Regions from separate parts of the Vibrio pelagius genome, predicted to be linked through region 2. Evidence: predicted binding sites of a transcription regulator. Region 2 holds the regulator's gene; the other holds the start of a gene.
What was found. Region 2 encodes CRP, which controls carbon source genes, mostly activating them, when cyclic AMP is high. Its sites were predicted from a motif close to TGTGANNNNNNTCACA; they were not measured.
Positions count from the first base shown of each region.

Region 1: a site for CRP is predicted at 1,464-1,479, ahead of malT (HTH-type transcriptional regulator MalT). Genes of this name have one in related genera too.

Region 1 covers NZ_AP025504.1:1,043,232-1,047,275, reverse strand. The annotation lists gene vsple_RS18815 (glycogen/starch/alpha-glucan phosphorylase) at 1-1,101, opposite strand, end outside; gene malT (HTH-type transcriptional regulator MalT) at 1,669-4,044, shown strand, end outside.
Region 2 covers NZ_AP025503.1:2,872,007-2,876,050, reverse strand. The annotation lists gene astD (succinylglutamate-semialdehyde dehydrogenase) at 1-176, shown strand, start outside; gene vsple_RS12815 (DUF1338 domain-containing protein) at 384-1,175, shown strand; gene crp (cAMP-activated global transcriptional regulator CRP) at 1,339-1,971, opposite strand; gene vsple_RS12805 (phosphoribulokinase) at 2,213-3,082, opposite strand; gene vsple_RS12800 (YheU family protein) at 3,160-3,372, opposite strand; gene vsple_RS12795 (hydrolase) at 3,457-4,044, opposite strand, start outside.

The sequences.
Region 1 (4,044 bases), on a different replicon from region 2:
AGCTTCAGGAAGTAGTGTGTGGTTCGTGTATGCGAACGTGTTTGCACTGATATCCCAAGCGGTATCCCAATCTAGGCCTTTCTCATCGATTAGGATGCGCATTAGCTCTGGGATAGCGATTGTTGGGTGCGTGTCGTTCAGCTGAATAGTCTCTTGCTTAGGCAGATCCGCTAGAGCAAAACCTGCTGCTTCGTGGCGACGTAGGATATCGCGAACAGACGCTGCAGAGTGGAAGTACTGCTGCATTAGACGAAGAGTCTTACCTTTTTCGTGGTTGTCGTTCGGGTATAGAACTTTAGTGATGTTGCCAGCATCGATTAGCGCGTGTTGTGCTTCGAAGTAGTCACCGTTGTTGAAGCTTGCTAGTGAGAATGGCGCAATAGCCTGACATTCCCAAAGACGCAGTGGGTAAACAGTATCTGACTCGTAACCAACGATTGGTAGATCCCAAGGCATTGCTTTAACAGACATGCCTGGAACCCATTTACGAACTTGTTTCCCGTTCTCTTCAACCACTTCAACGTGACCGTAGAAACCGATCTCTTGTGCCAGTTCTGGGCGAGCAATCTCCCAAGGGTAACCTTCAACGCCACGCCATGCATCTGGCGCTTCTTTTTGGCGACCGTCTTCGAAAGACTGCTTAAATAGGCCGTATTCGTAGTGTAAGCCGTAACCGACTGTTGGGAATTCTTGAGCTGCACACGAATCCATGAAACATGCTGCTAAACGACCTAGACCACCATTACCTAGTGATGGGTCACGCTCTTCTTCTAGAAGATCCGTCAGGTTTTGACCTAGTTCTTCCATTGCGTGAGTGATTTGCTCATAAAGGCCCATGCTGATCAGGTTGTTACCTGTTAGACGACCAATGAGGAACTCTAGAGATAGGTAGTTAACGCTCTTGGCGTTTTTAATCTTCTCATCATTTTCAGTAGCAAGCAGATCGAATGTTGTCAGTTCTGCTAGAGCACGTCCCATTGCTAGGTACCATGCGCGGCTGTCCGCTGTTTCTACTGTTGTTGCGTAGGTTGCAGACAGATGTTTCTTAACACTTTCTTGGAACGACACTTTATCAAAAGTTTTTTGCTGAGTTGCTTTCATTTCAGAAATCTCGCTTTTATTTTTTCTAATTCATCTGTGACATATCGTGCATGGTCACAATTAACTAAACATCATCCCGGTCTAACGGCTGACTAGGAGTAGATGAAAGGGCGTAGGGGGCGTACTGACGTTGGGTTAGTGATCTAAATCTCATGTTCAGCTCCAGAATAAAAAATAGGAGTGATTATGATCACAAGCCCCCGTTCCATAACTTAACTTTGAATGATGAAATTTTTGTTTACCTATTTTCACTTTCTTGCGAGTTCTGATATTTGGATCACGAAATATTTTTCTTATTCTCACCTTTTACATAAATTCACGTGTAGAACTGAGCAATATCACGATCGCAAACCACATCATTTGGTGATTAATGTCACATTTATAGGGCGTAGCTGAGTCAAAACATGCCACAGTGCAAGATTTCTGAGGCTGATCATGGTCTGTGCCATTTTTCTTCACGTAACATAGCCTCAGAATTAATTCATAACGGCTTTTGTTCTGATGGTCGGTTATACACAATCGACTCTCCTTATAGAGATAAGAGCTACGGAATAGGTAACCTTCGACATGTGGATCCCGTCTAAACTGACTCGCCCGGGGCGATTACACAACGCAATCTTAAGACCACGCGTATTAGATCTGCTGCAAAATGCCGACTGCTATAAGCTTGTATTATTCCGCTCCCCTGCAGGCTACGGAAAAACGACGATGGCCGCTCAATGGTTGGTGGATAAACCTAACGTCGGGTGGTACAGCATTGACGATAGCGACAATGACGCTTTCCGTTTCATCAACTATCTGCTGCAATCTCTCAATAAAGCGACACAAAACGCCTGCCCTAACGCGCAAAAATTAGCGGAAAAACGTCAGTTCTCATCACTGCACTCTCTATTGAGTGAAGTGTTCGCTGAAATGGCGAACTTTCATCATGAGTGCTTCCTTGTACTCGACGATTACCACCTTGTTAACAATGACGATGTGCATGAAGCGATGCGTTTCTTCTTGAAACATATGCCAGACAACCTAACGCTTGTTGTCACGAGTCGCGGGACACCACCACTTGGCACAGCAAACTTACGCGTACGTGACCTGATGATAGAGTTAGGTAACGACTCGTTGGCATTTGATACAGAAGAGACGACCCGCTTCTTTAATCAACGCGTTACGGATGGCGTTGATGACATCACAGCGGGCAGCATCTGTGCCTATGTAGAAGGTTGGCCTTCCGCACTGCAGTTGATAGCTCTACAAGCACAGCATCAAAAGCGTACACTTGCTCAATCGGCAGAATCGGTTTCTCACTTTAATCACGCCCACCTCTGGGATTACTTAGTAGAAGAAGTCTTTGACTTGCTGGACAAAGAGACTCGTCACTTCTTAATGCAGTGCTCTGTGTTAGATCACTTTAATGATGAGTTGGTGTGTGCACTCACTCAACGTGAAGACGCACTAGGAATGATTGAGTCTCTCAACCGGTTTGGACTGTTTATCTACCCATTAGAGGGTGAGAAAAACTGGTACCGTTTCCACAATCTATTCGCTGAGTTTTTAGCTCACGAACGTCAAGCGCGCATCCCTCAGCAAGAAGCAGAGCTGCACAATGCAGCCGCCCAAGCGTGGCTAAAGCAGAACACGCCTCACCAAGCTCTTCGCCATGCGCAAAGAGCCAACAATGCTGAGTTAATTGTCCAGATCTTAGGTACTCACGGCTGGCAGATGTTTAACCAAGGGGAACTCTCTTCATTAGAGATGGCGATCAAACAGCTAACGCCAGATCAGCTTTACAGTGACCCAAAACTGTCGATGCTGCGTGCTTGGTTAGCGCAGAGCCAACACCGCTATGACCAAGTAGGCACACTGTTAGAAGAGGCAGAGTCTCAATATCAGGCCCGTAATATTGAGCTTGATACCCAGCAGCAAGGTCAGTACAACGCACTCCGAGCCCAAGTTGCCATTAACAGCAACGAACCTGAAAAGGCACTCGAGCTAGCAGAATTGGCACTAAGCCAACTCAATACTACCGTCTACCGCAGCCGTATCGTTGCCACTTCGGTTGTAGGTGAAGTTAACCATGTAATGGGCAACTTAAGCCGCGCATTGCCTATGATGCAACAAACCGAGAAATTGGCACGCCAATATCAGGTATACCATCAAGCACTGTGGGCGATTTTGCAACAGAGCGAAATCCTGATAGCACAGGGGTACGTTCAAGCGGCTTTCGAACTTCAAGACAGTGCCTTTAAGCTTATCGAAGAGCATCAACTACAATACGTACCACTTCATGAATTCCTGTTGCGCGTGCGTGCTCAGATCTGTTGGTGTTGGAACCGCTTAGACGAAGCGGAAGAGTGCTGCTACAAAGGATTAGATATTCTTGGTCACCACTCGCCAAGCAAGCACCTGCACAGCTACTCTATGCTAGCTCGGATTGCACTGAGCCGTGGTGAAATTGATAAAGCGGCCAAATTTATCGACCAGATTCAGCACCTTCTGCGCCAATCCACTTATCATGTAGATTGGACAGCGAACGCCTCTCTTTCACTTCTACTGTTCTGGCAGGTGAAAGGAGATAAAGATTCGATTCAAGATTGGTTGAACGTAGCAGTTCGCCCTGAGTCAGCGAGTAACCACTTCTGCCAACTCCAGTGGCGTAACATCGTACGCGCGCACATCATGTTGGAGCAGTTTGAAGAAGCTGAAGAAGCCCTGCTATTTTTGAAGAGTGAGGCAAAACGCTCTAATCTAGTGACAGACACCAACCGCAACTTGATTGTTGAAGCGGTACTGCGAATCAAAACCAACGATGAAGAGAGTGCGCGCATTCTACTTGAAGAAGCGCTACACATGACCAACCAAACCGGTATGGTCGGCAACTTCCTTGTTGATGGTTCAACGATTGGACACATTCTTGATAAGCTGAGTAATAAACCTGGCCTAGGCGAT
Region 2 (4,044 bases):
GTAACCGTCAGCTAACAGGCGCAAGTGGTGACGCACCATTTGGTGGCCCAGGTGCTTCAGGCAACCTACGCCCGAGTGCTTACTACGCAGCGGATTACTGTGCATACCCAATGGCATCGATGGAAGGCCGTGAAACGCAGCTTCCAGCGACTTTCAGCCCTGGTATCGAGCTGTAGCAACAACGGCCACCTACAACAAAAATCACAATTGGAGGTAGGGAAGTTTGACCTCCTTTGGATTACTCGCTGGGCGTCTGACCTAGCGAGATATAACAATAAAATAAGTATGTCACAAGCTGATGGCTGCTGACTTTGTCTCGCAGCCACACTCTTTCTAATCCAACTCTCTAGCTTGAGCTTGCTAGAACCCGACAAGGAGTCACCATGACACCCGATCTACTGTTCAAATCCCTCTGGGATGACTACATCGAACGCCTCTGCCCATCTGCTGAGAAGGTACATCAGCTGTTGAAAGAAGAGGAAGACCTTATCAATGATCACATCGCGTTGCGTACGTTTAATGTTGCGCCTTTGGGGATCGAGACGCTGGCTAAACCTTTCTTAGCACTTGGTTACAAAGCGTGTGGTGACTACCTGTTTGAAAGCAAGAAACTCGTGGCTAAGCACTTTGAACACCCAGATCCAACCCAACCCAAAGTGTTCATTAGTGAGCTGAAAGTGGAAGAGTGTTCTGCAGAGCTACAAGCGATCGTGGCTAAGTTGGTTGCGCAAGTGGATGCAAGCAAGCTAGAGGGGCAGGATTTCCTATATGGCGGTCGTCTGTGGGACTTGGATTTCCAAGATTACAAACAACTGGCGACAGAGAGCGAATACGCGTCTTGGTTAGCCGCGCATGGTTATGGTGCTAACCACTTTACCGTGAGTGTGAACCAGTTAAATGCGTTCTCTGAGGTGCAAGCCGTGAATGATCACCTGAGTGAGTCTGGCTTTACAATCAACAGTGTTGGCGGCCAAGTGAAAGGCTCTCCAGAGGTGCTGTTAGAGCAGTCATCAACAATGGCAGATAAAGTGAAGGTAGAGTTCTCTGAGGGGACTGAATTGGTGCCTGGTGGCTTCTATGAGTTTGCTAAGCGCTACCCAATGGCGAATGGCGATCTCTACACCGGTTTTGTTGCAGCATCGGCTGACAAAATCTTTGAGAGCACTAACGGTTAAAGAAAGATACGTTAGCCATAGAGATGCGGTACGTTTCGCTTCGGGACAGTTTCCACATAGGACTCTGTGAGTTCTTTTCGTATCTCGTATCTCGTATCTCAATAAAGAAAAAGCCACCAAATTCGCATTTGGTGGCTTTTGAATTTTTATCGGTTAATCGAGATTAACGCGTACCGTAAACAACGATAGTTTTACCGTGAGCAGAAATTAGGTTTTGCTCTTCTAGCATCTTCAAGATACGACCTACTGTCTCGCGCGAACAGCCAACAATCTGACCGATCTCTTGACGAGTGATCTTGATTTGCATGCCATCTGGGTGAGTCATCGCATCAGGTTGTTTCGCTAGGTTTAGTAGCGTTTGTGCAATACGGCCAGTAACGTCAAGGAACGCTAAGTCACCAACTTTTTGGCTGGTAACTTGTAGACGGCTTGCCATTTGAGCAGAAAGACGCATCAGGATGTCTGGGTTCACTTGGATAAGTTGACGGAATTTCTTGAAAGAAATCTCCGCAACTTCACAAGGAGATTTTGCACGAACCCATGCAGTACGCTCTTGGTCTTCTTCGAATAGGCCAAGCTCGCCGATAAAGTCGCCTTGGTTTAGGTAAGAAAGAATCATCTCCTTACCTTCTTCGTCTTTGATAAGAACTGCCACAGAACCTTTCACGATGTAGTACAGGGTCTCTGCCTTTTCACCAGCGTGAATCAGAGTACTCTTTGAAGGGTACTTATGAATATGACAGTGTGAAAGGAACCACTCTAATGTTGGATCGGTTTGAGGTTTACCTAGAACCATAATATCTCACTTCCTCTGCAGGGTATGCTTGCCGCTTTCCATATTTTAGCTAAGCCTGAATTTGACTTCTTAGGATAAGAGCACTTGTTCTGTGCTGCAAGCTATCTTGTGTTTCGGTTAAGAATAGTATCCTTTTTCAGTCACTATTTCTTGATTTTAATCGTGACCTAGCTACGATTTTTTACGCAAAATTGTGCACATGATCACGGTATGAAAAGTAATCAACCAGAACGCCATTCCGTTAGCCGATTTTTCCCGTTTCAATGAGCTGTTGTAAGATTGGTCTTACAATGAGCTCCATAGCAAAGCTCATTTTCCCGCCAGGCACAACGAGTGTATTGTGACGAGACATAAATGAGCCATCAATCATAGCGAGCAGGTACGGGAAGTCGACGTTTTTGATACCACGCAGACGAATAACAACGAAACTTTCGTCAAGACTAGGGATGCCTTTTGCGTTAAGTGGGTTGGAAGTATCAACAGTCGGTACTCGCTGAAAATTGATATGGGTACGCGAAAACTGTGGAGTGATGTAGTTGAGATAGTCGTCCATTGAACGAACAATGGAATCCATCACCGCTTCACGTGAGTGCCCGCGATCACGTGTATCTCGGACGAATTTTTGAATCCACTCTAGGTTAACGATGGGCACCATGCCAATCAGCAGGTCAACGTGTTGCGATACATTGACATCACCATCGACAACCCCACCATGTAGGCCTTCGTAAAACATCACATCAGAGTTTTCTGGGATCTCTTGCCAAGGAGTAAAAGTGCCTGGCATTTGATTGTAAGGTACTGCTTCGTCAAAGGTGTGTAGGTAGCGTCTAACTTGTCCTGTACCTTCGTTACCGTATTTGCGGAAAAACTCTTCTAATGCGCCGAAATCGTTGGCTTGCGGACCGAAGTAGCTGATGTGTTTCCCTTGCTCACGCGCTTTGCGGATCTCGACGTCCATCTCTGGTCGAGTGAAGCGGTGAAAACTATCCCCTTCAACCCAAGCAGCCTTCACGTCCATCATATTGAACATTTTTCGGAAGGCTTCTGAGGTAGTGGTGGTACCGGCTCCTGAAGAACCCGTAACCGCAATAATTGGATGTTTAGCGGACATGACAACCCTTGTCGTTAGAATAACTTACTTGTTAGCAATCGTTTTCCACTATAACACGGCTATTTTTTTATGGCAGCCTAGAAGCGTTTTGTGAGTTGGATATCGACGGTTTCGTGCAGTTCAGAAAAAACAATACTCGCTTCCCCAGATTGCAATTGCTGTTTTACTTGGTCGATTTTGGATTGCAGTGAGATCTCAACATCACCGTAGTCGGTGCCTTCTCTGAGCACGAACTCCTTGATGAGGTTTTCTAAAGTTTCAGGGGCGATCTCTTGCCATGGAATGATCATAAATACATCTCTCTTTTATGTTCATGGATATGTTTAAAGGTTACTGAGGTTCAGTGTTTGAATGTTGACCTCAATGTGGCGCTATTATGCCGAATCCTGAATACTTTCATAGTAGGCCGGCAGTGCTTCTTCCAACCAAAATTTAGGGTTGAAGGTGCTACCGGTAATGAAGCCAACGTGCCCACCTTTCTGGAACAGTCGGTAATCAATGTTATCCGGCAGAATGAATTTCGGAATCACATCATCGGTCATGAAAGGATCGTCTTTAGCGTGAATGATCTGCGTAGGTAACTTAATACGATTAAGCTTTGGTAGTGCAGAACATTGCGCGTAGTAATCTTGTGCATTCTTAAAGCCATGCAGAGGCGCAGTGATCAAATCGTCGAACTCATACAACTTCTCGATTTTCTTGATCGTGTTTGCGGTGATGCCTAACTTTTCTGCAAGTAGGTTCTCTTTCTTGAGCGCGTTAGATTTAAGTGAGTTCAGCAAATACTGTTTGTAGACCTTAGAGAATCCTTGTTCAATTCGACTTGAGCAACTGGCAAGATCAAATGGCGCTGATACGATCGTTGCTGCAGAGAGTAGCGGATCATCCGCGTACTCAACGAGGTAGTTGGCCAACATGTTACCGCCTAGGGAGATTCCGACCGCCACCTTAGGATTATTAGG